2 linked regions of the Thermogutta terrifontis genome follow. The protein of the gene in region 1 interacts with the protein of each later gene in a pairwise test. Links are inferred from orthologs where the notes say so. Each region holds a gene or a part of one and is shown on either strand. Other genes may lie near its edges.

Region 1 (16,552 bases):
TTTCTGCTTTCACCGAAAATGCAACTCCAATTTGTATCTCGGGAGCTCAACTGGGAGGGTGTCTATGCCGCTTGATCCGACTGAACATCCCGATTGGGAAATCGCTCTGGAGGCCGAATCGCGGATGAAAACGTGTTACCAGCTCGGCGAAGAGCTGGGCCTGACGAAGGAAGAGCTTCTACCCTATGGCCATTACATTGCCAAAGTGGATTACCTTAAAGTCATGGAGCGACTGCGTGATGCCCCCGACGGAAAGTTCATCGAGGTGACAGGCATCACCCCCACACCGCTCGGGGAAGGCAAATCCACTACCACCATCGGGCTGCTCCAGGGACTGGGCCGACGGAAAAAGCGGGTCACCGCGTGCATCCGCCAACCTTCGGGAGGGCCCACAATGAACATTAAAGGTTCGGCTGCCGGAGGGGGACTCTCCCAGGTCATCCCCCTCGCGGAGTTTTCTTTGGGATTGACCGGGGATATCAACGCGGTCATGAATGCCCACAATCTGGCGATGGTGGCCCTTACGGCGCGACTCCAGCACGAGCGCAATTACGACGACGAGCGACTGGCTAAAGTGGGACTGAGACGCTTGAACATCGATCCCACCCGCGTGGAAATGGGATGGGTCATCGATTTCTGCGCCCAGGCGCTCCGCAATATCATCATCGGCATCGGCGGCCGGATGGACGGCTACATGATGCAGAGCCGCTTTCAGATCGCAAGCTCTTCCGAGGTCATGGCTATCCTTGCCGTGGCCCGAAGCCTCGAGGATCTTCGCCAGCGTATCGGGCAGATCATCGTGGCCTACGATAAAAAGGATCGTCCCATCACGTGCGAAGACCTGGAGGTGGCCGGGGCCATGACCGCCTGGTTGCGCAGCGCTATTAATCCAAACCTCATTCAAACCATCGAGGGCCAGCCCTGTTTTGTACACGCTGGTCCGTTTGCCAATATCGCGATCGGGCAGTCCAGTGTGATCGGCGATCAAATCTGCCTGAAACTGGCGGACTATCACATCACCGAATCGGGATTTGGAGCGGACATCGGCTTCGAAAAATTCTGGAATGTCAAGTGCCGATACCTAGGCAAAGTCCCCCATGTCTCGGTCATCACAGCGACAATACGGGGATTGAAACACCATGGAGTGACAGCAGGAGCCCCGCCCTGCCCTCCCGGCCGACCGATCCCCAAGGAATATTTCGAAGAGAACTTAGCGTGGCTCGAAGCGGGAGCCGCCAATCTCCTCCACCATATCAATATCGTGAAGAAGTCGGGCGTTCACCCGGTGGTGGCCATCAACGTTTTCCCAACCGATACCCCCGCGGAAATCCGGCTGCTGCGTCGAATTGCCGAACAAAGTGGTGCGAGGGTCGCCGTGTCCAATCACTGGCGGTACGGTGGAGAAGGAGCGCTGGAACTGGCTGACGCCGTCCTGGATGCCTGTGAACAGCCCGTCTCTTTCCGCTATCTGTATGAGGATGACACACCCCTGAGTGAACGGATTGAGAAAATCGCCCGCGAGGTGTACGGCGCCGATGGTGTGGAGTACTCCCGCGAGGCAGAAGCCAAACTTAAGGAATTCGAAAATAACCCCAAATACCGGGATTTTGCCACGATGATGGTCAAGACGCACCTCAGCCTCACGCACGATCCGACCATCAAAGGAGCTCCCAAGGGCTGGACCCTTCCCATTAAGGACATTCTTGTCTACGGGGGCGCCCGGTTTCTCTGCCCGATGGCCGGTGAAATCTCGCTCATGCCAGGAACAGGCTCGGACCCGGCGTTCCGGCGGATCGACGTGGATGTAAAGACAGGCCGTGTGACCGGGCTTTTCTGAAGCCGCGTCATCGACCATCGCCTCGTGCAGATGTCGATGATCCATGTGAAAACCCTGGCAGGTAAAATCCGGCGGACTACCTGCCAGGGCCGATTTTGGGAACAGCAACAGTCACCTGGCCGGATTATCAGGCCCGGGTGACCTCACCATGCGGTCGAGGCACACACCAGGAACCTTCTCACACGAACCTTGTCACGAGCAGCCCAAGCTGTGCCCACAGTTTGGACAAACGTGGCAAGAGCCGGCCCGGCGGGTGATGGCACCGCACAGATCGCACGGAGGCCCGTCGTCCTGGAACGGAAGATAGCTCTCCAGCGTCGCCGTTGCCGCAGGTTGCACAGCCGGCTTGGCGCCATGAAGCTGCCCGTTGCCGGCGGACGAAGGCTGTGTCAGCGTCGCCGCGAGGGAGGCCAGCCGCTCGGGAAGTGGTCCGCCCAGCGACTCCCAGGGGTCACTCCGCCGTTCTCCACCCCCGGACGTTGATGGTGCTTCCGCCTTAGAAGCCCCGTTACTCCCACCCGTCGCGGGTTCCGGAGCAGGTGTCAGCCGTTCCAAAACGTGCTGGGAACTTTTGAGCTTTTCTCTATAGCCGGGAAGAAATGTCATGCCCAGCCAGCGAAAGATGTAATCGACGATACTCGTCGCAGTCCGGATTTCCGGATTCGTTGTGAAGCCCATCGGCTCAAACCGGGTGTAGGAAAACTTGTTGACGTACACTTCCAGCGGCACACCATACTGGAGGCTCATCGATACCGCCGTCCCGAAGCAATCCATCAACCCACCGATGGTGCTCCCTTCTTTGGCCATGGTGATGAAGAGCTCGCCCGGACGACCATCCGGATAAAGCCCCACCGTAATGTAGCCCTCATGTCCGTTGACCGAGAATTTGTGGGTGATGGATCGTCGTGTGTCGGGCAGCCGTTCGCGCCGAGGTGCCGGCACCGCTTGCGTGGTTTTTTCGGTAGACGCCTTCGAGACCAGCGGCTGCACTTCCTTGGAGCCGTCTCGATAGACCGCCAGAGCTTTCAGTCCCAACCGCCAACCTTCCATGTACGCGTTGGCGATGTCCTCGGGCTTCACATCGCGGGGCATGTTGACGGTCTTGGAGATTGCTCCCGAAAGGAACGGCTGGGCGGCCGCCATCATCAGAATGTGCGCCTTCCAGTGGATGTACCGCTTCCCACCTGGTGGTGGAGTGGCACAGTCGAAAACGGGCAGGTGTTCGGCCTTCAAATGAGGGGCCCCTTCGATGGTGTCGTGCTTATCGATAAACGCCACGATCTCGCGGATCTGTTCTTCTGAGTAGCCCAGAGTCTTCAGAGCCAGGGGAACGGTCTGATTGACGATCTTCAATGTGCCACCACCAGCCAGTTGCTTGTATTTAACCAGCGCGAAATCCGGCTCGATACCGGTTGTGTCGCAATCCATCATGAAGCTGATCGTGCCTGTGGGCGCAAGCACCGTCATTTGCGCGTTGCGGAATCCATACCGCCTGCCGTTGGCAAGAACCTCATCCCACAGTTTTCGGGCGGCGTTCTTGAGGTATTCCGGAGCGTGTTCCAGCTCCTCCACCTTTTCCCAGTGGCGTTCCATCACCCGCAGCATCGGCTCCCGGTTTTTCTCGAATTCCGCAAACGGCCCCACGGCCGCCGCCAATTCTGTGCTCGTCCGACAGGCTGCCCCGTGCATGAGGGCCGTGATGGCACCGCACAGCCCGCGGGCTTCGTCCGAATCATAGGGCAGGCCAGATGCCATAATCAGACTGCCCAGGTTGGAATAACCCAAACCGATCGGTCGGAACAGATGGCTGTTCCTGGCGATCTTCGCCGTTGGATAGCTCGAGTGATCAACGAGAATTTCCTGGGCGATGAAGATAACCCGGCAGGCTGCGACGAAACGATCGGCGTCAAACGTGCCATCCTCGCGCCGGAACTTCATGAGGTTGATGCTGGCCAGATTGCACGCCGTATCGTCGAGGAACATGTACTCGGAACAGGGATTCGAGGCATTGATTCGGCCCGAATTCGGGCAGGTGTTCCAGCGATTGATAGTGGTGTCGTACTGGACGCCGGGGTCACCACAGCTCCAGGCAGATTCGGCCATCTTTTGCATCAACTCCCGCGCCCGGTAGCGAGGACCTTCGCGAGTCGGATCGGTCACCCAATGGGTGACCCATTCCCGGTCTGCCTCCACCGCTTCCATAAATTCATCAGTGACGCGGACCGACAAATTGGCATTCTGGAAAAGCACCGAGCTGTAGGCCTCCTCGGGTGTATAGCCGTTCTGAATGAGGATGCGTGCCTTCTTCTCCTCCTTGGCCTTGCACTCGATGAATTCCAGGATGTCCGGATGCGTCACCTTGAGGGACTGCATCTTCGCCGCTCGCCGGGTTTTTCCTCCGCTTTTCACCACAGCGGCGATTTGATCGTACACCCGCATGAAGGAAAGCGGCCCCGAGGGCTTGCCACCGCCTGAGAGCTTTTCCCGACACGATCGGAGGGTGGAGAGGTCGGTCCCCGTTCCGGAGCCGAACTTAAAAAGCATGGCTTCGCTTCGGGCCAGCTCCATGATGTCTTCCATATTGTCCTGCACACTTTGGATAAAGCAGGCGGAAGACTGAGGATACTCGTAGGGGTTTTCCGGCTGCACAGCCCTGCCCTCTTTGGCATCCCATCGCCAGTTGCATGTGGCCCCCTTAATTCCGTACTGATGGTACAGTCCCACGTTGAACCAGACCGGGGAGTTAAAAGCCGCGTACTGATGCAGGCACAACCAGACCAGTTCGCGATAGAACCGCTCTCCATCTTCCGCTGAGGCGAAATACCCGTCCGCGATTCCCCAATCGGCAATCGTGCGGCACACACGGTGGATCAGTTGCCGTACGCTGGATTCCCGCTGCGGCGTGCCGAGCTCTCCGTAAAAATACTTGCTGGCGACAATGTTCGTGGCCAGCTGGCTCCACGTCTCTGGCACTTCACAATCCGGCTGTTCAAAATGGACCCCTCCCGTGTCACTTTTGATGACAGCGGTCCGACGCGTCCATTTGACGGTATCGAACGGCGATGAAACGTCGGGAGGGCAAAAGACAGGATCAATCCTGATCCCGCGAATCCCCGGCCGAACTGGTGCATTGTTTTCGACGACCGAGTTATGCGAAAGGGCAGCGTGATTTTCCTGTGCCATCGCAGTCACCTCCTGATGCTTGGGTTTTCCTGATACCTCGCGGTCGCACCGAGCGATTCCGGCCAGCCGCCGCACAACCACACACTTGTATGTTGAGTCCGTGCATGCAAGTGTACTAATGTACACTGTCCCCTCGGCCTCTTCAACCCCACCGATTGGTCACCGAAAACTGCTTTCACGGATGAGAGCACCTTTCAGCCAAAAAGCCCTGCCAGTCAACCGATGCGGCTCCGGTGTCAATTCTTACGCAGTTTGAAAAGATCGCTCACATATCCGGAGCCCACCCATCCTATCCAGTTCCAATTCATCCAAAACGCCGCAGCCTCCCCTGGGTCAATCAGCTTCGTTGCATCACCCCATCCTGTGGGGGGAAAGCAAACATCCGCGGGTAATAGCCGAAGCCAAAGTAATCTCGCCACTATCTATTGTATTCAATGGTCAATGCATGCACAACATAGCGTAAGAGTTTACCGCGATCCTGGCCGATGTCAAGCCCCGAACCTGGTCGTTGTAAGTGCCGATCAAATGGTGACCTGCGTGCGACACGTTTTTCGAGTCCCCACGGCCGGTCTGCCCGGAAAAAGACGCAACTCATTGCCAGGAAAGTGGTTCGGCAATTTCGATCGCCTTTTGCTTTCGCCTGGCACATTGTTCAAAATTTCAGGCGGTTTTCTTTCGCTGCCGTGCGAGACTTTCCAGCCCCAGTCGCACCCAAGCTGTTTGATCTCCAGCATCGCGTATCATCCGAATACCAATGGCGTCCGAATCGACGTACACTGAAATCGTGGCCGGAATGTTACGCCAACCTTTGATAAAAGTGGCTGTCGGCCGTTCCTTTACTCTGGCACAAGCGCGAATGGTGCTGACCATGTCAGTAAAGAAGAACTGGCTTTACCTTGCTGTCAGCCTGCTGGGGCTTGCAGACGGATGCATGAAGGGTGCGGACGACTCGGCCTTTCGCGTGACACCGCAAAAGCCGTCCCCGCCGCCGGCGATCGCCAGTCACACATCGGGCGTGACAGGTGAAACAACCCCGCAAATTGCTCCGCCACCCCCACAATCCGCGGTGACACCTGCTGGTCCAGCAGGGGACCTGGCGGCCGCGAATTCCCCAGCGGCATTACCCCAGCCTTTGTCTGGCTCTCCGCCCTCTGGTGGCCAAACCTCGAGGGCCTCCCCGATCAGCCCCGTCAACCCGACCGATCTCCCTGTCCAGCTCTCCGCTGCCGTGGCCCTGCCGATGACGGGCCCGGAAGGAACAATGATGGGCTTCAGCGTGGATTACCAATTCCGCGGGGGAACAGCACCGGGAGGTGGCTCGTTTTTCTGGTTGATCGAAGGAAGCAACGGAAAGCAGTACCGTGTTGCTGTCAAACTCGATGCCCGCGGCAACCTGATGCTCGTGATCCCCGGATGGCGACCGGAGGATGGGCCTTTCCGGTGCCGACTTGAAGATCAATCTGGCCGGGCGATTTCGGCTACCGTCGATATGCGGTAATCTTCCACTGCCATTTGCGAGACAGCCGCCTCTCGGTACGCTGCGACGATTGCACCTCTGTTGATGGGACGAAAAGGAACGCTCATGCTTCGGGAACATGAAATTGAAATCCGGGTGCGGTATCCCGAGTGCGATCCGATGGGGTTTTTGCACCATAGCCGGGTTTTCATTTATTTCGAGATGGGACGGACCGAGTTGCTCCGCGCCTCCGGAGGAAACTACCGCCAGTGGGAAGAACGGGGGCTGTACGTGGTCGTGGTGCACGCAGAATGCCGCTATTACCAGCCGGCTCGGTACGACGACCTCCTGCGATTACGAACCATCGTCAAACGCGTCACGGCGTACAAAATTGAACATGAATACCTGCTGTACCGTGATGGAGACCTTCTTTGCCGCGGGAATGTGACGCTGGCGATTGTCGATCGTTCTGGACAGGTGCAACCGGTGCCGGAGGAGGTCCGCAAGGAATTCGAAGCGAGCGAGTCAAAGGTGGGCTGATTGACCGCAAATGTTTTTGCTACCGCAACCCTGCTGCCCTTTCTTCACGCCGAACGCCGAAGTGTGAAACCGGCTTCCTTTTCTTCCGCAAACAGCAAGCGTCGCAGGATTTCGAAGGTTTTTGTGGTGGCCCCCCGGTGCGAAAGAACCAGATTTTGTGCCCGCTGGCCGAGTTCATTGGCGTAAGTGGGATCTTCCAGGCACCGCCGGACAAAAGCTTCGAGCTCCCGGGCATCGTGCACGACGACGGCGGCCTCCGCCTCCAGCAGCGATTTCACAATGTCCCGAAAATTCCACGTGTTGGGACCAAAGCTGACCGCGGCCCCGTAGCCAGCCGGTTCCAGCATGTTCTGGCCCCCTCGGTTCCCGAAGCTTCCTCCCACAAACGCGATATCCGCCAGGCCCCACCAGGCACTCAATTCTCCCACGGTATCCACCAGGATGATAGGCCGCAACGAACAACTCCGCGGCGACCCAGATGATATGTGAAGGTGACTTCGACGGTCGAACGCCGGTTCGGCTTCTGTTTGCTGTCCATGGGGCCAATGCACCGGCAGAGAACGGTCCGGAGCAAGCTCGGAACGTCGCAGCCACGGCAGACCACTTGCGCGAAGCAACTCGGCGACACTGTCGAACCGCTCTGGATGGCGTGGCACGAGGATGAGTCGCAGGTGCGGAAAAGTCGGCGCTAATCGCCGAAACACCTCCAGTGCGGCGGCCTCCTCGCCCTCCTGGGTACTCCCTGCCAGAAACACCGTTTCGTCGCGAGCTATCCGCGCCAGTTCCCGTAGCGACTGAGTGTGGGGATTGCCGCGATCACACTCGGCGCCGTCGAATTTCAACGATCCCGTGACAAACACCCGGTCAGGGGGCACACCCAAGGCGATGAATCGCTTGGCTGTACGCTGATCCTGGGCGGCGACCGTATCAAGTTTCTGAAAGGTTGATCTCAGAAACGGCATGGCCGCTCGATAACCGCGAAAGCTCCGGTCACTCAGGCGACCATTAACCACGGCAACCCGGGCGCCGGCGTTTTTGGCCTCCGCGATGAGCTGGGGCCAGATCTCGAGCTCAGTCAAAACGAGCACCGATGGGTGAATACGCTCCACGGCGCGGCGAACAGCCCAGCTCCAATCGAAAGGTGTAAAAAAGGGGGCCAATTCCGCGTACTTTTTGTTTGCGACTTCGAAGCCGCTGCGGGTTGTGGTGCTGAGTCGAATATCCACATGCGGGAGTCGGCGCTGGACCTCGACCAGGAGTGGTCTCAGGAGATTGACTTCCCCGACGCTCACCGCATGGAACCACAGGCATGGTTGAGCATTTTCTCGCGGAGGCACGTCGCCCCACAGCTTGGCCCGCCATCCCTGCCGATACTTCTGGGGATGCCTCAACAGTCGCCAAACCCAGATCGGCGACAGCAGGCCTAACCCGGCAAGGTAGGCAAGATCCATGAATGAGATCATCGGGGCCTCCTTTCCCCGCAAACCGTGGTCACATCAAAATACCCCGCTCAATTTCGATTCCATTTTAGTCTGATCGAGAAGCCGCGACTGGTGCCCCGATCATCACCGCACGTGGGCATATTCTCAGGCAGCGCCGCGGTTCCGCATGCAGCAGTGTTTATATTTCTTGCCACTACCACATGGGCAAGGATCATTTCGACCCACATCCGGGCCTGTTTTGCGGATGGGCTGGCGTTTGCCTCCCGTCTGTTGTGTGGAATCAATGGTTTCCTGCTGCTCCTTCATCGTTTCCTGGATGGCTGAACTCGATGTGGTGCTGTCGTGAACCGCCCGCGTCTCCCGCCACAGCGAGCGCACGAACCGGTCATCCAGTTGTTCCATGCGGTAGATGAGGTCCGTCACGCGACGGGCCACCGACTCCCACATCAGTTCAAATTGCCGCATTCCCTCGCGCTTGTATTCCACCTTGGGATCCACCTGAGCGTAGCCCCGCAGGCTCACAGCACTCCGCAGGTGATCCATGACCAACAGGTGGTCCTTCCAGGCGCTATCCAGCGTGTAAAGCACGAGGAATCGCTCCAATTGCCGCATTTCGGGAGAATAGCGATCGTTGAAGGCGTCGCGGAATTTCCATTCCAGATCGCGACGTTCCATGCGGCTGACTTCGTCAGGAGTCAGTTCCATCCCCAGGTGTTCATGAACCCAGCGGCAGAATTCCACAAGCCGGGGATGGTTGCGCGGGCATTTCGCCCTTGCATCCTCGCCACTCCCTTCGAACAGACTCGCAAGCAAGGATTCGCCTTCGGCGCGAAGGGTCTCCGTCCTTTCATAGTCACGCTCACTGGCTTCCCACAAAAGGGCGGAAATTTCTTCCCACGATCGCTGCCGCAGGTCTTCCTCGGTCAATTCCAGACCAAAGCGTGCCTTCGCCCATCGCGCCAGCGTTTCCCGATCGTACGTTCTTCGTCCCAGGGCGTCTTGTGTCACGAATCGGCTCAGCCCCACCCTTAGCGGCAGTTCGATTTCCTTCTGACGATAGGCTTTGAGGGCCGCTTCATAGACATAATCCTTGACGGCCGCCGGTTCCCGATCGCGGAGGTCCTCGAGGGTAAGCTCGATCCCAAACTTGCTGCGGACCCAGTTAATCGCCGACTTGAGTCCGAAGTCAGGATCGAGGAATTTGGCTCCCTCGCTTAAATCAACGGTGCGAATCGACTCCTGGGCCTTTTCGATGAGGAATTCGGAAAGCTGGTCGCGGGGAATCCGCCGCAAATCCCGCTCTTTAAGATTGAGACGCCACCGGGTGTTCACCGATTTGGTCAAGGCTTCCCAGTTCCAGTCGCTTTCCTCGGCTTCCTCAGGCAGGTTTTCCTCGATCAGGTCGAAAATCTGGCTTTCGGCCATTCGCTCGGCGTGGTCTCGGGCATAGGCTTCTGCGGTGGGAAAATCCATCCCCCGGAACTCCCGTGCCCGGAATTCCACTGAAAGTTGTTTGCTGATCCATTGGGCGAACGTCTCTGCCCCGTAATTCTTGTCCAGGAAGGTGTTCAGATTTTTTTCGATCTGCTCCCGAATCATTTCGCGGATGAGCAACCGGCAATCCGCCCCTTCCAGGATCTTCTGTCGATAGCCGTACACTCGTTTCCGCTGCTCGTCCATCACCTGATCGTATTCGAGCAGGTTCTTGCGGATTTCAAAATTCCGTTCCTCCACTTTTTTCTGGGCGGCTTCGATACGGCGCGTCACCATTGGGCTTTCGATGGCCTGCCCCTCTTCCATGCCAAGTCGGGTGAGAATGTTTTTCACCCAATCGCCCGCGAAAATGCGCATCAGATCGTCTTCCAGGGACAGGAAGAATCGGCTGCTCCCTGGATCTCCCTGACGGCCCGCACGTCCGCGAAGCTGATTGTCAATCCGCCGCGACTCGTGCCGCTCGGTACCGATCACATGAAGGCCGCCCAGCCGAGCTACCTCTCGCCCCTCGGCCTTCATTTGCTCCTTTTCTTCGATTTCCTTAACAAGCGCTTCCCACTCTTCGCGCGGCACGTCCAAACGACTGCGGTACTTGTGCTGAAGAATGGACCAGGCTTTGGCCTCGGGATTGCCACCCAATATGATGTCGGTTCCACGACCAGCCATGTTGGTGGCGATCGTGACCGCTCCTTTTCGTCCGGCCTGGGCAATGATTTCCGCTTCCCGCGCGTGGTGTTTGGCGTTGAGGACCTGGTGCGGAATTCCCCGCCTTGTGAGCATCTCCGAGAGCATTTCGCTCTTCTCGACCGAGACCGTCCCCACCAAAATGGGCCGCCCCTTCTTTTCGATGTTATGAATCTTGGAACGAGGGATGACCTTCCGCTCGCCTTCTTTGGTGCGGAAGACAATTTCCTCCTCGCCCTCCTCTAAAATCTGTCCCACTTCGTATTCGTAGCGGGAATACCAAACCGTATCCCATTTGTGCATGCGTTCGATTTCGTCGACAATCGCTTTGTATTTTTCCCGGGCGGTGCGGTAGATGACGTCCGGGTAATTGATGCGGCGGAGCGGCTTGTTCGTGGGAATGGCCACCACTTCCAGCTTGTAGATCTTCCAGAATTCGTTGGCCTCCGTCATGGCCGTTCCCGTCATTCCGCAGATTTTGTCATACAGGCGGAAGAAATTCTGGATGGTGATGGTGGCCAGCGTTTGGGTTTCTTCCTTGATGGGAACACCTTCCTTGGCCTCCACCGCCTGATGCAGACCGTCGCTCCACTGCCGCCCATACATCAAGCGACCGGTGAACTCATCGACAATGATGACCTGGTTGTTTTCCACGACGTAGTGGACGTCGCGCTTGTAGAGATGGTGGGCTTTCAGAGCGTTATCGATGAGGTGAGGCCATTCCAGATTGCCGGCCGTGTAAAAGCTTTCAACCCCCGCCAGTTCCTCCGCCTTGCGGATGCCTTCCTCCGTCAGGTGGCAGGTATGATCCTTTTCATTGACCACAAAGTGCACATCTCGAATGAGCTGCCGGGCAATCTGATCCGCCCGCTTGTATCGCGAAATATCATCGTGGGCAGGACCCGAGATAATGAGCGGGGTTCGCGCTTCGTCGATGAGGATATTATCCACCTCGTCGATAATGGCGTAGTGGAGCCGCCTTTGAACCTGCTGATACTCCGGCGGATAGCGAGGGTCGCCTTTAGCGGCCAGCCGCATGTTATCGCGGAGGTAGTCGAAACCGAACTCGTTGTTGGTTCCATACGTGATGTCGCAACTGTACGCTTTCTGACGCTCCACCGCTCCCATGTCGTGCTGGATGGCGCCGACAGTCAACCCGAGGAACATGTACAGTGGGCCCATCCATTCCATGTCGCGGCGAGCGAGGTAGTCATTGACGGTGACGACATGGACCCCCTTCCCTTCCAGTGCATTGAGATAGGCCGGGAGCGTTGCCACAAGGGTCTTCCCTTCACCAGTCACCATCTCTGCAATGGCCCCGGCGTGAAGGACCATCCCTCCCATCAATTGCACATCAAAATGCCGCATCCCCAAAACCCGTCGCGATGCCTCCCGACAGACCGCGAAGGCCTCGATGAGAAGGTCGTCCAGAGTCTCGCCGGCTTCCAGACGTTTGCGGAACTTGTCCGTCTGCTCGCGGAGTTCCGCATCGGTCATTTTCTGATAACGAGGTTCCAGGTCATTGATGGCCTGAACCTTGGGTTGGAGTTTCCGCAAATAGCGGGCATTGGCCGAGCCGAACAGGGACGTGAGCGTCCTGTCCACGGCCTGGCCAATCACCACAAACGTATCCGTCGCAAAATCCCACAGTCGTTCGAGAAGTTCCATGGCTTTATACGGAAATTCTTTCTTTGGTTGCTTGCTTGAAGTACTCGTTCCGGGTCAGGCTTTCCAGACGAACCTGCGCCGGCTACGCGTCCTCTGACCAACAGGCACGGTCCGCGCCCCGATTGTATCACAAGGCAGAGATTTCGCGCAGTCTGGCAGGCTGATGCAAAAGCCGCGCCAAAAAGCTCCCTAAGATAAAAATCCGCCAAATCCTACTTTTATTGTAGGCTTTTCGTCACGCCCTGTTGTGAAGATGATCTGCCAACCGTGTCCGAAAAACGGCACTTTGCATCACAACTTCACACGAATTCGCAACTTAGCACCAACACGGCTGGGCGTCAACACGTTTTTCCAACGGACTTGCCCCGATTTTTCGTTAACATCCGGGAAAAGTAACAGGTCCAACGTCTTGCCGGGGCAATCCATGAATCGCCCCCACGGCGGGCTAAACACGAGACAGCAGCGTGCCTCCGGACTGAATGTCCTCCACCTCCAAACCTTGCCGCGATCGGCGTCCCTTATTGGCGAAAACACGGCGAGGACAGGGTTTTGCCCCCTCGTTCGCCCCCAGACAGCGGCAGCTTCCACAAATCAATATGCCCCCTGGACCACCTGCCAGGCTCATCGCACAAAAATCGGACCAATAATGGAAATCTAGCTGGTGCGACCGAGCCGTCTGGCGCGCCGATAGCCATCCCAGCCTTCCCGCCTACCCGCTGAATGGACGATAATTCTTCCACGCGGCGACGCAGGAATCAGCCTTAGGTCCATCTGCCCCCATACTTCCGGAGGGAACATAATAGGACGAAAATCGTATCTCTTATTAAACGAAAAATACCGCATGTGCATTACGGTTTTCCTGACGGAGCCGCCTTATGACCCCTCAACCGACCGTCGCAGACCTCTGCAGTGCCTGCCGGGAGATCTGTCCGCCCGACCTTGCAGAAAGCTGGGACAACACCGGCCTGCTGCTGGGCGACCCCGCGCGAGCCGTCGGTCGGCTCATGACGTGCCTCACGCTTTCGCCAAGAACGGTGGCTGAAGCAATCGAGAAAGGGGCTGACCTGGTGATTAGTCACCACCCGGTGCCTTTCACACCTTTGAAGGCTATCACCACAGAAACATTGTCAGGCTGGATACTGTGGCAACTGGCCGCTCAAAAGATTGCGGTATTTTCACCTCATACCTCGTTCGATTCTGCCGCACAGGGCATAAATCAACTTTTGGCGGAGCGGTTGAAGCTCACAGACATTCGGCCTCTTCGACCGTTGCCCGCGGAGCCTTCCCTGGGGACAGGGCGTCTAGGAATTCTTCCCGAACCGCGACCATTTTTGGAATTTGCCCAGTATGTGAAGACCGTCTTCGGTTTGAAGCACATTTCCGTAGCGGGCACGCCACGCCTTCCCGTAGAACGGGTGGCCATCGGTTGCGGAGCGGCTGGTGAACTCCTCAGGGATGCGCACCAGGCCGGCTGTCAGGCCTTTGTACTGGGTGAAACCCGTTTTCATACTTGTGTGGAGGCCGAATTCCTTCAAATTGGGTTGTGCATGATCGGTCATTATCAAAGTGAAAGGCTGGGCGTGGAACACCTGGCCCATCTCCTCCAAGAGCGCTTTCCGCAAGTCGAGATATGGGCATCACAGGCTGAATGTGACCCGATCCGGTGGATTTGAAAATCTTTCAGCCTGAGAGGTTGCGCACAGGATCCGGGCCAAGTGCAGGAGAAGCCAACAAACGAAGGAGGCCAGTCCATGGAAAGTTTTCCCCGCAATTCCCGCGTCGCAGTGGTGACTGGGGCCGGTAAAAAACGCGTGGGCCAGGTGGTAGCCCGGGCGCTGGCCGAGCGCGGTTATGCGCTGGCGCTCCACTACCGGGAGTCCCGCCGGGACGCGGAGGCATTCCGCGACGAATGCGCAGCCGCGGGGATCACCACGGAATTATTCCAGGCGGACCTCGCGGATACTTCTTCCGTGGACAGGATGTTTGATCAAATACTGGACCGCTTTGGACGAATCGATGTCCTCGTGACGGCGGCCGCCATTTGGATTCCCACTCCTCTTGAATCCCTCAAAGCCGACGACGTGATACGACACTTCCAGGTCAACGCGATGGGGACGTTCTGGTGCTGTTACCGGGCCGGACTGGCCATGATCAACCAGCGAGAGGGAGGCGTGATTATCACAATCGGTGACTGGGCCGTTAAGCGCCCTTACCTCAATTATGCCGCTTATTTCCTATCCAAAGGCTGCATTCCCACCCTGACCAGAACCCTCGCCGTGGAGCTGGCTCACCGAAATCCTGCCGTTCGCGTCAATTGCATCCTGCCAGGTCCGGTGATGATGCCGGAAAATCTCGCTGAGCACGAACGGATTGAGGCGATTAAGAGCACGCTTTTGAAACGTGAGGGTCGCCCAGAACACGTGGCCGCAGCAGTATTGTTCCTCATCGATAACGATTACGTCACAGGCATTTCACTTCCTGTTGAGGGCGGGCGCCTCCTGAGTTGAGCCAAAAGGAGCCTGCTTCTGAGTCTTGAGGAGAGAACACGCCAGATACACAACCCGCTGCTCCTGGAGAATTATTTCTCCCGACCGCCCTGCTGCTGTGTGAGAATCTGCCGCCTGATGTCAGCAAGACTTCTTTTTTCCAGGGGTCTGGCCGCAGACGACTCTCGCCGATTCTCTCGCTCTGCCTGTCGCTTTTGGTCCGATGATCCCGGGTTGACTTTACCATTGCCGGTCGAAGATAGGGTGGGCTTACCAAAGAGTTGCGACATCCCGGTAAACCAACCCCCTAAGCCACTTTGCGGAGCTGACCTGGACTCGGCTTTCTCTTCCGAATTGGCCATCGCAGCCGGTTCCGACTGTTTGACTTGCCCCGTCGGTTGAGCAGCAACCGGTTTGTCGGGGATTTGTGAACCAGCCGCCGACTGTTCTGGTTTCGATGGACCAGAGCCATCGGCCAAACGCGCCGACTGAATGACCGGTGCGGTGCCCGGTATCACCAATTCCGGTCCCATGGGGGCGGATTGATTTGACGGGTCTGGCTTCGCAGTCTGCGGGGCGTCTGACTTTCCGGCACCAGGTGCAGCTTGGAAAGTCGGCGGAAAACGTTCTTCCGGCATTCCCAGGCCCTCTGCACGAGGTGCAGGGGAACTCCCTGCGATTCGCTGCCGCAATTGCTGAACAATGTCTTCCAGCCGCTTTCGCAACTCCGCCCCACGCTCTCCCACCGGCGCAGACGACCTCTGAGAATCGTTCCGCATTGTTTCCCGCGAACGATCTCTCCACTCGCGAAGTGCCTCACGCCGAGCCCACAGACGCTCGCGAAGACTCTCCGGCCCGGCACGTCTCGCGCCTGGAAACGACCCAGCTTCGGCCAGATCCGATGGCTCGGGTGCCTCAGCTCCGACAGCCGAAAATGTGGCTGGGCCATTGCCAGAAACGAGTTGAACCACCGGCGGCGTGGTCCCTCGCTCCCCTGCCCTATTCGGCGTCAGGTCGTTCCAAAATATGCTGCACAGTACGCAAAGACCAACGGCCGCCCAATACGGATCCCGTCGCATTCTCTATTCTCCAGGCAGAAGATCACATGTTCGTCCGCTGCGTTTTCTCTGACTTACCGCATTTTATCCTGCTCGGCAGTTTCGGCCAGCGCGGACGTGCGTGCTTGTCGATCGGCGACCAACGCGCGGAAACACTACTTAATGACCCGCTTGAGTTCCCGTTCCAGCTCGGCCGCGGTGACATTCCGATTGACGACCCGTCCCTGATCATCCAAGAGGATCATGAGCGGCAATGTGACGACTCCAAGCTCGACAGCCGGACGGCTTTCCAATCCCCCCGGTTCGTAAATCTGCGGCCAACTCAATCGGGCTTCCGCCAGGTAGGCCTGCATGTCTTCCAGTCGGGTATCCACGTTGACCCCCACAATTGCCAATTTGCCACCGTAGCGTGTGATCAGGTCCTTCAGAATGGCCATGTCGGTCTTGCACGGCTCACACCAGCTTGCCCAGTAGTGGAGCAACACCACCTTTCCACGATACGCAGCCAGATCGACAGTACCACCTTGCGGGTCTTTCCCTCGGAATTCGAGGACCTGACCTTCCGAGCTCAGGCGCCGCAGCGCCCCCTGAGCCTTTGGTGCCTCCGGCGCGTTGGGAAACCGCTTCACAACTTCTTGATACAGCGATTTCGCCCCTTCCACGTCATCCAGATACTCTCTTCCGATGGCCAACTGCATCAGAGC
Region 2 (15,203 bases), 1.4 Mb from region 1 along the record:
TCAAACGGCAACCCGGTGGGGCCAGCAGGGCCGTCGTACCAATCCCAGCGGATTTCTGGTCGCACAAGCCAGTTGCCATTGGGACGCCAGTTGAGGCCCCATGTGATTTCGTAAAAATCTCCCGCAAATCCGCGTCCACTCCAGGCGCGAATTCCCGGGATATTGCCTGGTCCGGCGATTCGCACACCGTCATCATCCCGCAGCCATTCCACCCGCATGCCGGCAGACCAGCAGGGATTGATGGTGTAGAGGAAATACTGGTTGAGGCCGTACCACTCGGCGTCCTGGCCGCCGGGAGCCGCCCGGTTTTCTGTGCCGAGGTTGTGAACGAGCACGTACTTGAAGCGCTCCGTCATCTGCCACTGGACGACCAGGCTGTACACAAACCGATCCTGATTGGCTACGTCGTCCTGCGGACCGGCAGAAACCGCATAGGCAACGCTCAGACGATTATCCTCCGAATGCCACTTGACTCCGCCCATGAAATCCAGGCGATCGTTGTTATCCTCGAACTGCATCCAACCGCGGTGAAAGCCAGCTTGGAGTGAAAGCAGCGAGGTGAGCCGGTAATCAAACAGCATGCCGGTGACCAGTTGGGGTACGGTGTAGCCGTAGGAATACGAGTGGCTGTAAAAGGGATTCATGGGCCCGGGAACGGCTTCATAATCGAGGATTCCCGCAAAGTGTCCCATCTTCATGGAAAGGCGGTTGTAGGCCAGCTCCAGGTAGAACTGGGGCAGCACCATCCCATACGTTTGCAAACCGTTGATGCGGTCTTCCAGACCGTTGTTAATGCCGAATCGCCAGTCGGTGCCGTACATCATGTCCACGTGACCACCCCAGGCCCAGCCACAACCACCGTTATCGGCCGGGCGATCGAAATACAGCCATAATTGGTTCATTTGATACTCATGGTCCAGATCGTTGGTGGCCACAGGGCCGTTGAACTGGTCCGGCGGCTCCTGGGCGTTGAACGTGATGCCCTGTTCCAGCCAGCCGCCCATGCGAATCCCCAGCCGTTCGAGGAACCACGGTTGAGGGATTGTCCAGCGATCAGGACATGGTCCGGCAACCGCCGATGACTGTTCTGCCAGGGGCGATTCCGGGACCGGCGCCAGAGGGGCAGGTGCCGCCTCTTCCAGTCCCGAAACAACTTGCGCAAAATCCCGTTTCGGCATCCTGTCCGGTTCGGTCAGTGATACGACGGGCTGAAGCTCGGATTCGGACGCGGAACTGGTTGGATCAGTCAAGACAGGCCCTTCGTCATCCGGCCAGCGGGGTGGCCATTCGGGCAACTCCCGAGCCAAAACCACGGGCGCAAGGACCGCTCCCATCACGGCGGTCATCCAGAAAACTCGCACAATGGCCATGGATTCCCTCCCTTTAGACAGGCAACGGCGCACGGGACAGGAAGCCGGCTGGGAGAAAGCGCTGTCCTGTGCTGCGGCTTCCTGGCGGGATAACGCACTGAATCTTGTCACTAATGGTTGATCACGCTGAGTGGTTGGGTCGACCACCCCGACGATTCAAAGAATGCCTTCCCTTACTAGCTGTCGGCAAAATACCGGTCGTCGCGTTTTTGTGTCTTCTGCGGAACGTGCCAAAAATACGTGTCATTCTGAAGGTGCGGTTCTGGTGGTGCCGACTGGGTAAAATAAACCGTCAGAGCTTCCGTGCGCCGCCACATTACCCGTCGTGCAGCTCATGGATCCGGAGCATCCTCCGCGTGTCTTTTCTTAGCCGTCACAGTTTGGTACGCTGCTAAAGCTTTCTCGATTGTGCAACGTGGTCCTTCGCGGTTCTTCGTCCATTGAGAAGGAGACACAGGATGGTGACGTCAAACGGCGGAAGATTTTTGCTCTGGGCAGGTTTTGTCGGTGTGATGGCGTGCGGACTGCGCACGCAGGGGGCAGACAATCAGAATTGGCAGGTCATTCATCCGGCCGATAACGGCGCTGTTCTGGAGAACCCTGGAATGGGTTGGGTCCTCCACTATTACGACAATGTCCCCGCAAACTACGGCTCGCGGTTGGAACCGTCGGATACCGTGGACGAATTTCCCGGCCTTACCGTGGTCTATCTCCGCATCCCGTGGTCCTACCTGGAACCTGCCGAAGGTCAGTACTGCTGGTCGGTCCTTGATACCCCCGCTCAACGCTGGATTTCCCGAGGTAAGAAAATCGCCCTGCGGATCAGTTGTTCTGAATCCTGGACGCGTTACGCAACACCCGAATGGGTCGAGAAAGCCGGGGCCAAAGGGTATAACTTTCGTGTAGGCCAGGGAGTTACCGAAGATGGACCGTTCTGGGAACCGGACTACAACGACCCTGTGTTTCTGGAAAAACTCGACCATTTTTTGGCGGCCCTGGCCGCCCGCTATGACGGCAATCCCGAGGTCGCGTTCATCGATGTGGGCTCGTTTGGTGTCTGGGGGGAAGGGCATACCTTCAGCAGCACGCGGATCAAATATCCGGCTGAAACCGTCATCCGTCATATTGACCTGTACCGCAAACATTTCAAACACACGCTGCTGGCCGCCAACGACGATTTTGTCATGACCGAAAATGGCGAACTGGCTATTGCCCATGCCCTGCAGAGCGGTCTGACACTTCGAGATGACAGCATTCTTGTGCAAAAACGCCCCAACAGTTATTTCCATGCTGGGATGGCTCAGGATTTCTGGCCGCGATGGCCCGTCATTTTGGAGTCCGAGCACTACGGCCCATCACGTGATCGTGGGGCGTGGGAGGACGGCACGCTCTACCTTCGCGCCATGCTGGAGTATCATGCGAGTTACGTTTCCATTCACTGGTGGCCGCACGAATTCCTGCAGGAGAACAGAACCCTCGTCGATCGCATGAATCGCTACCTGGGTTACCGGCTGGTGCCCACGGAGGTGCGTTTACCCCAGACGGGCACCGTCCGGAAACCGCTGAGCTGGAGCGTCACATTTGAGAACCGTGGCGTTGCGCCCTGCTATTGCGGAGGTTTCCCCGCCCTGACCCTCAAGGACGCCCAGGGCGGCATCGTGGCCGTGCTTGTCAACACGCAGGCAAATGTCAGGGATCTTAAAGTGCGGGATGTGGCCATCAAAGGTCCCAAGGCGGAAGGAGACCCGGAGGCTGATCTGGGCCCGCCCATTCCAACCACCTGGGAAACCGCGAGTTGCCTGCCGTTTCAGCTTCGGCCGGGACGCTATCGCGTGTTTCTTTCGGTGGGAACCATGACGGGGACTCCGCAGATCGCGATGCCCCTCGATGGAGACGACGGCCAGCGCCGCTATTTCCTGGCTGAGGTGGAAATCACTTCCGATGCGGAGCGATCAGAGGGAAAATAAGTTTTTTCACAATTACGTCCAAGACGGGTAAGCAAGGGTTTCAACCGACGCTGCAAACGAGGAACCATGGACGAAGGCCGATTGCGGGATCTCATTTGGGCCCCCTGGCGCATGGCATACATCGAGGGGTGTGATCGGCCGGCGGAGCGGTCGATTCCCCCTGAGCGATTACTCCCGGATGCCGACCCCGGCTGTTTTCTGTGCCAGGCCGTGGCCGATCCGGACAGCCCGGAACGCTACGTCGTGTATCGAGACGATCGGACCGTTGTGGTGCTGAACCGCTATCCCTACAACAATGGTCATCTTTTGGTTGCACCGCTGCGGCACGTGGGACATCCCTCCCAGTTGAGCACCGAGGAACACACGGCCCTGATGCTCACGTTGACCCGCATGATCCAGCTTCTGGAGAGCGTCATGCAACCGGAGGGGTTCAATGTGGGGCTCAATTTGGGTCGGGTGGCGGGAGCGGGCCTGCCGGGCCATCTTCACTGGCATGTGGTCCCCCGTTGGAACGGCGACACTAACTTCATGCCCGTGCTAGCGAATGTGAAAGTCATCCCTCAATCACTGGAAGCATTGTGGGAGTTGCTCCGCCAGAAACTAGCCCAGCCGCCACAGGCGACGCCGTCACAGTAAAAAATGCCGGGGTAGAAGGGAATGACTGTATTGGTTCCCCACGGTGTGAGAGATGACAGTCCCATCGCCCGGGTGGAACTGGCCCCTCCAGCGGGCTTGGACCTTCTAGCCCTTTGAGGGGAGACCTTTCACGGCGTCCGGTGAACCGTAGGGGGCGCGCTTGTCGTGCCTGGGGCAACGGAAAGCGTCTTTCCGTTGCATGGATTGCAGGATCGGGTTCCACCCCAACCGGTACTCCGTTTCCATCTGGACCAGCGCCAAGGTTGGTGAAGGCTAAAGCCTTCACCGAAAAGCGGCGATAAATCGCCGCACCGTATGGAGTGCGGGGCTTCAGCCCCGCTTTCCGCGTGGGACTTCAGTCCCCGCCGAAAGGCAATGGATTTTCCAACGCTGATAAGCGGACCCGACAAGCGGGTCCCTCCGGGAGGCGGACGTGACAAGCACGTCCCTCCGATAGATCGGAGGGGCACGCTCGTCGTGCCCGGTGAGGCGGGATGGGTAATCAATAGGTGTTCTTCGGACGTGACAAGCACGTCCCTCCGGAAAAGGTCCCTCCGGCGTTGTAGGGGCAATTCATGAATTGCCCCTACCGGTGAACAGCTTTCGTGGTCCCGGCAAAACGCGGGACAACTCCAACCGACGTAACAAGTACCTCCTACCAAAGAGCTGTGGCGCGGTTGGAGCCGGGTCCTCCAGCAGAACCGGACCCTCCAACCCTTTGGGAAACCCCTTCCACGCCCTCCGTTGAACTGGGCAGGCTGTCATTGGATTCTGGTGGACGACCCGATCCCGGATTAAAGGCGATGCCCACACCCCCAGCGCCCCTCTCGTACCCCGGGATCGTTCCTCAAACGTCCTTCCAAAAGCCGGGGTAAGGCAATCCGTTGTGGGATTGAGTAGCCGAATATCGTAGGCTACAATCATTAATAGCGCCCCACGGTGGCCCTCGATAAACCGATTCTTCCATCTCCAACCGAAATCCTCCCCCATGTTGGTTCGCCTTCATGTCATCCGCGGCAAGGCCAACAAAGACAGCGTGGCCATCACACTCCCGGCAGTCATTGGGCGAAGTCGCGAGGCGGATCTCACCATCATCCACCCGATGATCAGCCGTCGGCACTGCGAATTGTTTGAGGACGGCGGACTGGTGAAGATCCGGGATCTTGGCTCGCTCAACGGAACATACGTGGCCGGAGAACAAATCCAGGAAACATTTCTTCCTCCGGGGGCAGTCTTCAGTCTGGGGCCCCTTACGTTCCGGGTGGAGTACGATACCTCTCCTAAAGCCGTTTGTCACGAGCCCTCGGTGGTGTCCGGCGAAAGTGCCTCGAAGACGCCCTCAGACATTGTTGTTGCCCACGATCCAGCCTCTGCAGAAAAACCGGCGCCCGGTGAAGGATCAGCCCGACCCAGCCCCGCGGAGCCCGCCACCGAACCGGATCCTTTTTTGAGCTCGCCTCCGACCACTGGGGCACCCAACGATCGGCAGAATACGCCGCCTGGTATCGCTCCGGCTGACGGTGCTCTGCCTGATTTCGGCGCCTGGCAAACCGGGGGAGTAGGCCCGTCAGCCCCGCCAGCGGAAGACCGGCCGGAAGAGAATCGCAGTGCTTTCGATTCGGTACAGCATCTCCGCCGTCCCGACTCATCGGGTGCTGATGCATGGTCGAACCTACCTCCCCCGTTCACCACGGTTGTTTCGCGGAGTGATCCGGAACCCGTGGCACCAATTGTGCTAAACGGAAGCGACGAGAATGACGCGGCGAAAAGCCTGGCGAGTGACAAAGACCGTCCCACTTCGGCAGAAAGTGCCTCGACGCCTCCTCACGCCGCCAAGACCGCCAAATCACGAACCGGATGGTGGCCTTTCAGGCGGTGAGTCACCCCATGTAAGGGCGGGCGCTTAAGGTCCGAAGGGCGCTTCGAGGAAGATCGTTCCCGGCGACTATTCTTCCAGTTCGCGGAAAAATAATTGGACGGGCGGCCGAACCATCTCGCGATATCTTGCCCGATAGACCTCCGCAAGCTGAAGGAGGATCTCAATCACCAGCAGATCCGCCCGCGTGATCACATGCCGGGTGCTGCGCGATCCTAGTCCCTTCAGCAGATCGGCCGTCACATGGAGGTGGAGCTGCATCACTTCGCGTGCTGAGAGTCCGGCCGTCGCAAAGACTTCGGCCAGGTGACGGAGCTCGCTTCCGAGATGCCCACTGCCCATGATCACGTAAGCTCGCAGCAGCTCCCGGTAATGGACAATAAGCGTATGAGGGACCTGAGGCGGATCGTCTTCTTCCAGTTCGGAATTATGGGAAGAAAGCCCCTCGAGTGACTGGCGAGACTGTCGGGAAAGCTTATCCAGCTCACGAAGAACGGCTTTCTGATGCTGTAGGATGCGGAATGCCTCTTCGCGCTCTCGCTGGACCCGCTGCCGTTCAGCCTGGACAAACCGCCGATTCTGGCGAAGCAATTGGCAACGCTGAACAGCGCGAACGGTTGTCCAGATGAGGGCCTGCGTGGTGGCCGTGCTTACACACAGGTAGCCGTCCGCCCCGGCTTCATAACACGCCACAGCGAGTTCTTGTTCGCTCGGTCGCCCCAGCACAATGAGCGGGTCGTCGGTGCCGCCTGTGCGGTAACCGGCGACCAGTTCGATCGCGTCCAGCTCTGGCGGCGCATGCGCGATGAAAATGGCCTCAAAAACCTCGTCGCGCAGTCGGGCAAGGCCCGAGACACTACCTGTCGCTTCATGGATTTCAATTTCCACGGGCGCTTCGACGGCCAGCCCTTCCACCAGCCACCCGCCTGTGCGCTGCCGGTCGCAGATGTAAAGTACTCTCCACTGGAGGGGAACCCCCTGCCAGGAAGGTCCTTTACTGAGGTCACTGGTTTTAAGGCCGGCGCCCATCGATCTTCGCCACAACCAGCAGTCCAACGCTTATTCCACCCCCTCGTGATTCGAGACGGCCAGAGGGTGGAGACTTCCCGCGGTTTTGGGACGGTAGCCAAATAGCGAACGCCCGTCAAGAGGAATTTCTGAGCGTCCCATGGAGTGCGGGGCTTTAGCCCCGCTTTCCACGCGGGACTTCAGTCCCCGCCGAAAGGCAATGGATGATCAAACGTTGATAAGTGGACCCGACAAGCGGGTCCCTCCGGGAGGCGGACCCGACAAGCACGTCCCTCCGAAAGGTCGGAGGGGCACGCTTCTCGTGCCCGGTGAGGCGGGATGGGTAATCAATCGGTGTTCGTCGGACGTGACAAGCACGTTCCTCCATTTGCGGTAGGGGCAACTCATGAATTGCCCCTACCGTTCAACGCGCGGAATGCGGACGTGATAAGCACCTACCTCCGAAACAAGCGGACCCGACGAGCGGGTCCCTCCGAAAGCAAACCTGACAAGTGCGTCCTACCGAAGATCCGTGGCCCCGGGTGAAACCGGGCTTTCCAGTCGCTTGGAAGGACGCCTGCCACGGCGTTCCAGGGGCTGGGGATCTCGCCTACTCGCTCAATTGCACTCGGCCTTGGCTGTTTCAGCCTTACCACCTGAAGAGGCGCCCACCTCAGATCCCACCGATGCCGGAGCCAGCGGGTGCAAGGTCGCATCACAGAGGAGGCCCGCAGGGTGGACCAGGGGTAGCTCCAACATAATGAGAATCCAGTTGATCAAGGTCCAGGGAAGCTTGGGATAGCGGCGGGACAGAATATCGCACAACCAAATCAAAATGTCCATGGGCAAGGGATCGCATATCAATCCGTTGAAAGAGGTGGCGCCTTGAATGGTCGGAGCGTTGGCGAGCAATTTTTGCAACTCGCTGCGATCAAGGTTCTGGCAGTTTTTCAGAAGTTCGGCGATATCCATACTTGACCTCCAGAAAAATCGACAGCGCGGTTAACAGGCTGTAGCCAGGGGTCTCTGCTTCTTGCGGCCCAAGACCTATTCGTGGCTACCGGTTTGCTCTGACCAATACCCTCCTTCATTAATTAAGACGAATTCCAGGACCAATTCTTAACAAAGAATTCAAACGCCGCGGCGCCATGGTAACCGTCTCATGTGGTTTGTGAAGAGATTATTTGATAGGATTCGCTGATTAATATAGGCCATGCTAACTAGCGAGTTTTAGTTGTCAATCTAAGAAAACCGATCAGGTGAAGCGGCTCAGTCATCGCGACGTTTTCCAGACGTTATCGGAAGGGCAAAAGTGAGAACGTGTCGTAGCCGCGATTCATGAATCACCCCCTACAAGGAGGGGCGCCCGCCGCGGCGTCCGGTGAACGTCGGAGGGGCACGCTTGTCGTGCCCGGTGAGGCGGGATGGGTAATCAATCGGTGTTCATCGGACCCGACAAGCGGGTCCCTCCGGAAAAAACGGACGTGACAAGCACGTCCCTCCAGAACAACGGACCCGACGAGCGGGTCCCTCCGGAAAAAACGGACGTGACAAGGACATCCCTCCAAAGGCGGACGTGGCAAGCGGGTCCCTCCAAAAGGCTGCGCCGTCGCGTCTCCAGCGGTTAATATTCTGTTAACGGCTTGACTTCCTTGGGCGACCGATGAAAATGAATCGCTCGCTGTCTGCAAGCCCCAGTTTTGCGCGAACGGCGAAAACGAACCGAGTAATCATGCCATGTGACACTCCAAGCAAACACGTCTCCGCTGCATCTCAAAGCTGACAAAGAAACACGAATTCCCTGAAAAAGAGGAGTGAATCTACCCATGAAACGAATGCTTCCTGAGGAGCCTGCCATGCGATTCGCGCTCAGCTTTGCAAAGCATCTGGCCGTCGTTGCCATTGTCGGGTGGTGTTTTTCTTTCACTGCCCACTTGGCTGCCAAGGAAGCCGCACCTTCAGCGGTTCGGGCGAAAAACGTCATCATCATGGTGGCCGATGGAGCCGGTTTCAACACCTGGCGGGCGACCAGCATGTATCGGGGCCAGTTGGGAAACGAAATCTATGACAAGCCCGGGTGGATTCAACTGGCCGTCACCACCTATCCCCTGACCACCAGCACGAAACCCGAAGGCAAGGAGAAGCAGAATGAGAACCTCGTGTACTCCCCGCAAAAGGCGTGGGATCCCAACAAGGGTTATGCCTGGCTGAAAAGCTCGGCCACGGATTCGGCGGCGGCAGCCACCGCCATGGCGACGGGCATCAAAACCTACAACAACGCCATCAATTGGGACGATCGTGATCGGCCATTAACGGGCAAAACGCTGCCCGAGATCGCCCACGAGTTGGGTAAGTCGGCGGGGGTCGTCACATCGGTCCAGTGGTCCCACGCCACGCCTGCCGGATTTGGTGGGGCCCATAATCGGGAGCGCGATCACTACGCGGAGATCGCCCGGGAAATGCTGGCGGCTCCCTATCTGCAGGTCATCATGGGGGCAGGCCATCCGGAGTATGATAACAACGGCCAAAGGAAGTCGGGCGAGGCCACTGACAAAGATTGCCGTTACGTGGGCGGGCTGGCCGAGTGGCAGTCGCTTACAGCAGGTAGGCATCCCGGGGGATGGACGCTCATTCAAACCAAGGAGCAGTTCGAAAAACTGACCCAGGGATCTACTCCTGCCAAGGTTGTGGGGACAGCCCAGGTGGCCACGACTCTTCAACAGGCTCGGGGAGGTCTCCTGGGAATCGTGGTTCGTAACGAGCCGTTCGCCACTCCCTTCAACGATAACGTGCCGACCCTGGCCACGATGGCCGTGGGAGCCATCAATGTCCTCGATAACAACCCGCAGGGATTTTACCTGATGATCGAAGGTGGGGCGGTGGACTGGGCCAACCATGCCAATCAGCTCCATCGGATGATCGAAGAACAGAGCGACTTCCTGGCCGCTGTGGAAGCAGTTGTCGACTGGATCGAGAAAAACAGTTCCTGGGATGAGACACTGCTGATTCTGACGGCGGATCACGAATGTGGGCTGCTCTGGGGACCCAATTCCGACAAGACGCCGTTTGATCCTGTCCGCGACCAGGGTCCTGGTAAGATGCCGGCCGCGCGGTACAACTCGACCGGCCATACCAATTCGCTGGTGCCTCTTTATGCCCGTGGTGCGGGTGCCGATCTGTTCCGGAAACTCATCCGCGGCAAAGATCCGCGGGCTGCCGAAGCGTGGGGCATCTCGGGCGAATTCGTGGACAACACGGACATTTTCCGCGTGAGTCGGGCGGTCCTGACCGGCCAGAATCTCGCCCCGTGACATGGTTTTCCGCTTCGCTTCTGTGGCCTCTCGGGAGATGCTGAGATGAAGTGGACACGCCGTCGATTCCTGCAAGCGGCTGGTTTCATCGCGGGCGGCGTTGCGAGCGGTATGGGCCGATGGAGGGTGCCTGCCGGCTCGCTGGCCGGAGTATCCGTTCCACCCGATGTTGAGAAGATCCCCATTGTGGACACCCACCAGCATCTGTGGGATCTGTCGCGACTTCGTCTCCCGTGGCTGGCCGGGGACAGCCGGCTCAACCGCGATTATCTGCTCCGCGACTATCTGCAGGCCGTGGCCGGGCTGCCCGTCGTGAAAGCCGTGTATATGGAGGTGGCCGTTGTCGATGAAGACCTTGTAAAAGAAGCGGAGTGGATCATCGACATCTGTCACAGGGGCGAAGGTCCGACTGTGGCCGCTGTCATCGGGGGCCGCCCTGCCAGCGAGGAGTTTCCCGCCTATCTTGCCCGGTTCCGTGGCAACCCGGTTGTCAAGGGAGTGCGATGGATTCCGCCCGCGAGCAAACTCGGCCACAAGCTGTACTTCAGTCCTCAGATGCGTGCGAATTTACGGCTTCTGGGGGAGTGGGGAATGCGTTTCGACATCTGCATTCCGCCTGACTGGCTGGCCGATGCCGTGGAAATTGTGGACGCCTGCCCGGAAACCCGGTTCGTCCTCGACCACTGTGGCAACGCCGACCCCCAGCAGTTTGGGCGATGGGGCAAAGAACGGGGCGAAGAAGCCGTTCGGTATGTGGAACGGTGGAAACGGGGGATCGACACCCTGGCCGCCCGGCAGAACGTGGTGTGCAAAATCTCCGGGATTATCGCCCGCGTCAGACCGGACGACTGGGGCCCTGAAGACCTGGCTCCCATTGTGAACCACTGTCTGGCGGCGTTCGGTCCTGACCGCGTCATGTTTGCGGGGGATTGGCCGGTCTGCACGAAGGGGGCCTCGCTGCGCGAATGGATTCTGGCCCTTCACCAGATTGTGGCCGATCGACCGCTGGAAGAGCGGCGGAAGCTCTTCCACGACAATGCCGTCCGCTTCTACCAGTTAGGCTGATGCGGTCTCAGAACGCCTGGGATGCTTCCACTCCTTTGCGATTCTCGCGGTACATCCGTTGCAGATTTTCGATCTGCTGTTGCTGGAAGAGTTGATTGCTTTCTCGAAGCCCTCGCAGCAGTTCGTCTTCCGGTCGGCGGCGTGGCAGTTCGCCCGGTTTGCCTGTCCGTCCCGGGACCGGCGCTCCCTGGGGAGCCTGGGCGGCTGGGAGAGCCTCCGGCAGAAGTTCGACTTTTCCGCGGTAGAAGGCATACTTGTCACCCTGGTAGCGGGCAATCACTGTGACCGTTCCGCGGATGCCGTCGGCCACAAACACGCCACGTAAATCGGTTTCGCCGGAGACGAAGTCCCCGTTGCGGCTGCCGATGACTTTCACTTCCACACCTTTCACGAAGTTGCCGGAACTATCCTTGATGGTCACCCGCACACGACCGGAGCTGGGATCTTCCTGGACTTCCAGGGTCAGCGGAGAGACGACAACCATCCCGCTGGTGTAGAGGGACTCGCCACGGCAGACGACCAAATAGGCCCCCTCTTTCTGGAAGGGCAACTTCAATGCCAGTTCCCGATCGCGGTAGTCCCGGCCGTCGCCGAGAGTAAGCGTTTCTTCGTACTCCGGACGGATGCCCGCCAGATTGATTTCCGTGATCCCGGCGAGATCTCGTTTGAGCAAAGCGAATTTGAACAGGTCCACGCGGTACGCCCGCACTTCACACGTGGCCAGATTGCGGAAATGAAGGGGTACCGTGACCGGTTTGCCGGGTGGGATGGTCGTCACCTCGGGAATCTCGATGGCCTTGCGGGTGAAGTACTCGATGGCCTCTCTGGCATCCGAGAATCGCTGGGCAACCATGCCGTAGTACTGGATGGCCTGGACGGGTTGTCCGAGACTGTGGTAGATCTGCCCGAGAATGTAGAGCGCCTGCCATTTGTTGGGACTTTCCACGGTTCGGCCAGTGGCGGGATCCGTTCGCTTCGTTTCGGCGACCTTCTTGCACATGTCGATAGCCTGCTGGTATTGTCCCATCGCGTACTGGCAATACCCGATCATGTACCAGAAGCTGTCCACGAGAGGACTCTTGGGGTAGCGCTGGGCGTATCGGGCGGCAGAAGCGGCGGCCTGTTCGTAGAAACGCCCGTCGAGGAGGGCATTGGCTGCGGCAAAGGCCGCCTGATCAGCCGCCGGATCCTCGGAGAATGCTGTCAAGAAGCGGTCAAGCATTTCCCACGCCAGATGGACCAGGTGGATGCGGTTGATTCGCGCCCTGCGGAGCCGAGGATCGTCTTCCCCTGACTTGGCGTAAATCCGCTGAGCCAGGGCATACCGAGCGGCCGCCGTGTACGGTTCGGGCGGATATTCCGCAAGCAGCCGGTTCATCACCTCCACGCTGCGGAGAAACTCCTTCTGATCATCGAGGAACCCCGCCACATTGCTGTCGGCGACAAACCGGCTTTCCAAGGTGGCGCGGAAGATGAGAAAACTTCGCTCGTATTCGCCCATCCGCTCGTAACAGGCGGCGATTTTGAGGATTTTTTCGAACGGGATCTCGAAATCCGGCCATTTGACTTTGAGGATTTCAAAATACTGGACCACCTCGTGCGGCTTGTCGAGCTGGAGATAAATGTCCACCATCATCGGGGCCAGCTCTTTGAGGACCTCATCCCGCACCCGCCAGTTTGTACTCGTCAGGAGCTGGCTGAGATACTTTTCTGCCTCCTGCCAGTTCTGTTTGTTGAAAGCAATCTTCCCCAGTTCATACATCTCCTGGGGCGAGAGGACGTACTGATCCTTACTGGGACTTCCCGATGGGAGCACTTCGAGCTTCATATTTCCTTCGGAAGATCGCCCGGGACGAATGACGCCGTAACCTGCAGGATCGTTGGCATCTCGCACGACCACGGCATCGAGGTCGTATTTGCCCGGTACCAATCCCACGATGCGGAAATTGAACGAGACGCCGACGGCAGGGTCCCGCCGATTGACGTAGAAGACGACTTCTCCCGGCCGGATTTCATAACGTTCGGATGTTGTCTGGATGGACTGCGGCACCACGGCCGCCCCACCGGGAATTGGCACACTGACGATGAGCTGGGTGATCTGGTTGCTCTTTTGATCCCACCCGGGGAAGACATCCACCGATACAATCGCCTGCTTGCCCACGGCAAGCTGAGTGACGGTGTTCACGGGCATCGACCAGCCTGGCTTGGGGATCACCGGTGCAACCCCTGCCGGAATCTCACGTCCCTCCACCTCCAGCGGTGCCGCCCGGAGTATGTAACGGTAGGGCGTTTCCCGCGCCTGGGCCATGGGGACGAAGTGGCTGGCGAGGCACTGGTAGGTGTAACGGGCTCGTCCTTCCACACGAAACTGGATCCGCTGTTTTCCTTTTACGAGAAATTTTGGCGGAACCAGCACCGACTGCGTCGTCGACTGCGGATGGAGGGAAAGACTGGCTACCTGAAAATCGTTGACGAACACCGTGATCCGGCAGCTTTCATTCTGAAATCCCTGGTTGGCGAACCACTGGGTGAGGGCGAAGGCAGCCGGGCCGGTGGCCCGATCGGGAATCCATCGGTTCCCCACACGGTGCGCCATCAGCCAATCGATCTGCCGGGGCAATTCAGGGGATTGGGGTAGAACGGCTTCCAGAGCGAGGGCGTACAACGCATGGGCCTCGGCCGGGGAGAGAGTTCCCCAGGCAACCCGATCCTGCGGTTTCGCCTCAGCCAGGACGGCAGGGTCAATCAATTTGAGCACTTCCTCCGCCATCGGCTTTCGATCCATGGCAGCCAGGGCCAGGGTCAGGTACAGTTTGCCTTCCAGGGAGAGATTCTGTCTTTCCCGATGGAGCCGGTTAAGGAGAGCAAAATCGGCCTGTTTTTGCTGGGCCAGCGCATGAACGAGGACCGCGCGGATTTCGTTATCCTCGGCCGGTGCCCTGGCAATAGCTTGGTTGAGGAACTCGGTCGCGCGATCCATGGTGGGTTGGGCAACTCCGTAGCCTGCCGCGCGCGCCAGGCACAGGGCCCAGAAGGTCAGAGCTGACGTCCGCGAATCGGAAGCGACTTTTCTTTTGGCTCTTTCTTCCGGCAACACACATCCGATCCAGGCCCATCCGCCGTCCTCCTGCTGGCTGGCCACCAATCCGGCAATAGCAGTACGGATCCGCGCATCGATAACCGGCATCATGGAAACGTCCTGCGGAACCGCTTTGCGGAGATAATCCTGGACGACCACTGCCGTCATCAACTCCGCCACCAGCTTTTCCGCAGGAGACGAGGTTTCGATGAGAGCCAATCTGACCTGTTGGGGTGAACCCGTCACAAGGTCGAGCAGGCTTCGCTCGACGCTCGGTCCGACGAGGATTTCCATCAACCAGGGCGAACTTCCCGCGACATTTGCCAGTTCCAGCCACGTGGTCGTGTCGCCGGTTGCAGAACCGCCGCTCGTCAGATACTCCATCACGCCCTGCGGTCGCAGCGGGATGGACTGTGTGGTGCTGTCCAGCACCTCTTGGGAGCTCGGGTCGAGGACTGCCAGATGAAACTCCACACTCTGCCGCAGGAGTTCTTCCACCTGCTCGGGTTTCTCGGCCGCCTTGAGGGCTTCGTACCATTCGGCGGGCATCTCCACCGGTACGGTGAACGTCACCGATGCAGCCCCCTTTTGCTGGAAGGTGACCCGCCGCGTATCGGTGGTGCGACGGGCACCGACGAGCCGCGTCAGCGCGACTTCCACGATGCCTGAGTCAAAACGGCCGTTGTGGAGCACGACGGGAATCTCGACTGTATCGCCCAGCCGCAACACCCCGGGCCATTTGACCTCGGCGAAGAAATCCTTCTTCGCCTGGATGGTGATATCGTCTTCACCCACCAGGGTATCGACGGTGACCCCCTGGGCGATGAGTCGCCATGTGGTGGCCCGATCGGGAAGGGGAATCGTGAGCGTGGCTTTGCCGTCCGGCCCTGT

The links.
Region 2: the proteins of secA (region 1) and THTE_RS01395 interact in binary tests that used the Escherichia coli proteins (3 or more experiments, as listed by UniProt). The link is inferred for Thermogutta terrifontis from one-to-one orthologs.

What each region holds. Positions count from the first base shown.
Region 1 is NZ_CP018477.1:1,802,637-1,819,188, reverse strand. Bases 8,403-12,640 are described here. They hold secA (preprotein translocase subunit SecA), read right to left. Parts: upstream 12,305-12,640; coding sequence 8,603-12,304; downstream 8,403-8,602. Other genes in these bases: THTE_RS06845 (3-deoxy-D-manno-octulosonic acid transferase), read right to left, coding at 8,403-8,479. Outside these bases: THTE_RS06870 (formate--tetrahydrofolate ligase), read left to right, coding at 65-1,837; THTE_RS06865 (vitamin B12-dependent ribonucleotide reductase), read right to left, coding at 2,030-5,020; THTE_RS06855 (RodZ family helix-turn-helix domain-containing protein), read left to right, coding at 5,889-6,518; THTE_RS06850 (acyl-CoA thioesterase), read left to right, coding at 6,603-7,016; more of THTE_RS06845, read right to left, coding at 7,061-8,402; THTE_RS06835 (Nif3-like dinuclear metal center hexameric protein), read left to right, coding at 13,180-13,977; THTE_RS06830 (SDR family NAD(P)-dependent oxidoreductase), read left to right, coding at 14,056-14,811; THTE_RS06825 (hypothetical protein), read right to left, coding at 14,883-15,869; THTE_RS06820 (redoxin domain-containing protein), read right to left, coding at 16,004-16,552. UniProt on the Escherichia coli protein: Required for protein export, interacts with the SecYEG preprotein conducting channel.
Region 2 is NZ_CP018477.1:370,097-385,299, forward strand. The notes cover bases 8,037-10,925. They hold THTE_RS01395 (alkaline phosphatase), read left to right. Parts: upstream 8,037-8,683; coding sequence 8,684-10,168; downstream 10,169-10,925. Other genes in these bases: THTE_RS01400 (amidohydrolase family protein), read left to right, coding at 10,214-10,925. Also shown: THTE_RS01355 (porin), read right to left, coding at 1-1,370; THTE_RS01360 (DUF4832 domain-containing protein), read left to right, coding at 1,829-3,337; THTE_RS01365 (HIT family protein), read left to right, coding at 3,404-3,973; THTE_RS01375 (FHA domain-containing protein), read left to right, coding at 4,962-5,852; THTE_RS01380 (ANTAR domain-containing protein), read right to left, coding at 5,919-6,878; THTE_RS01385 (hypothetical protein), read right to left, coding at 7,476-7,829; more of THTE_RS01400, read left to right, coding at 10,926-11,233; THTE_RS01405 (tetratricopeptide repeat protein), read right to left, coding at 11,241-15,203.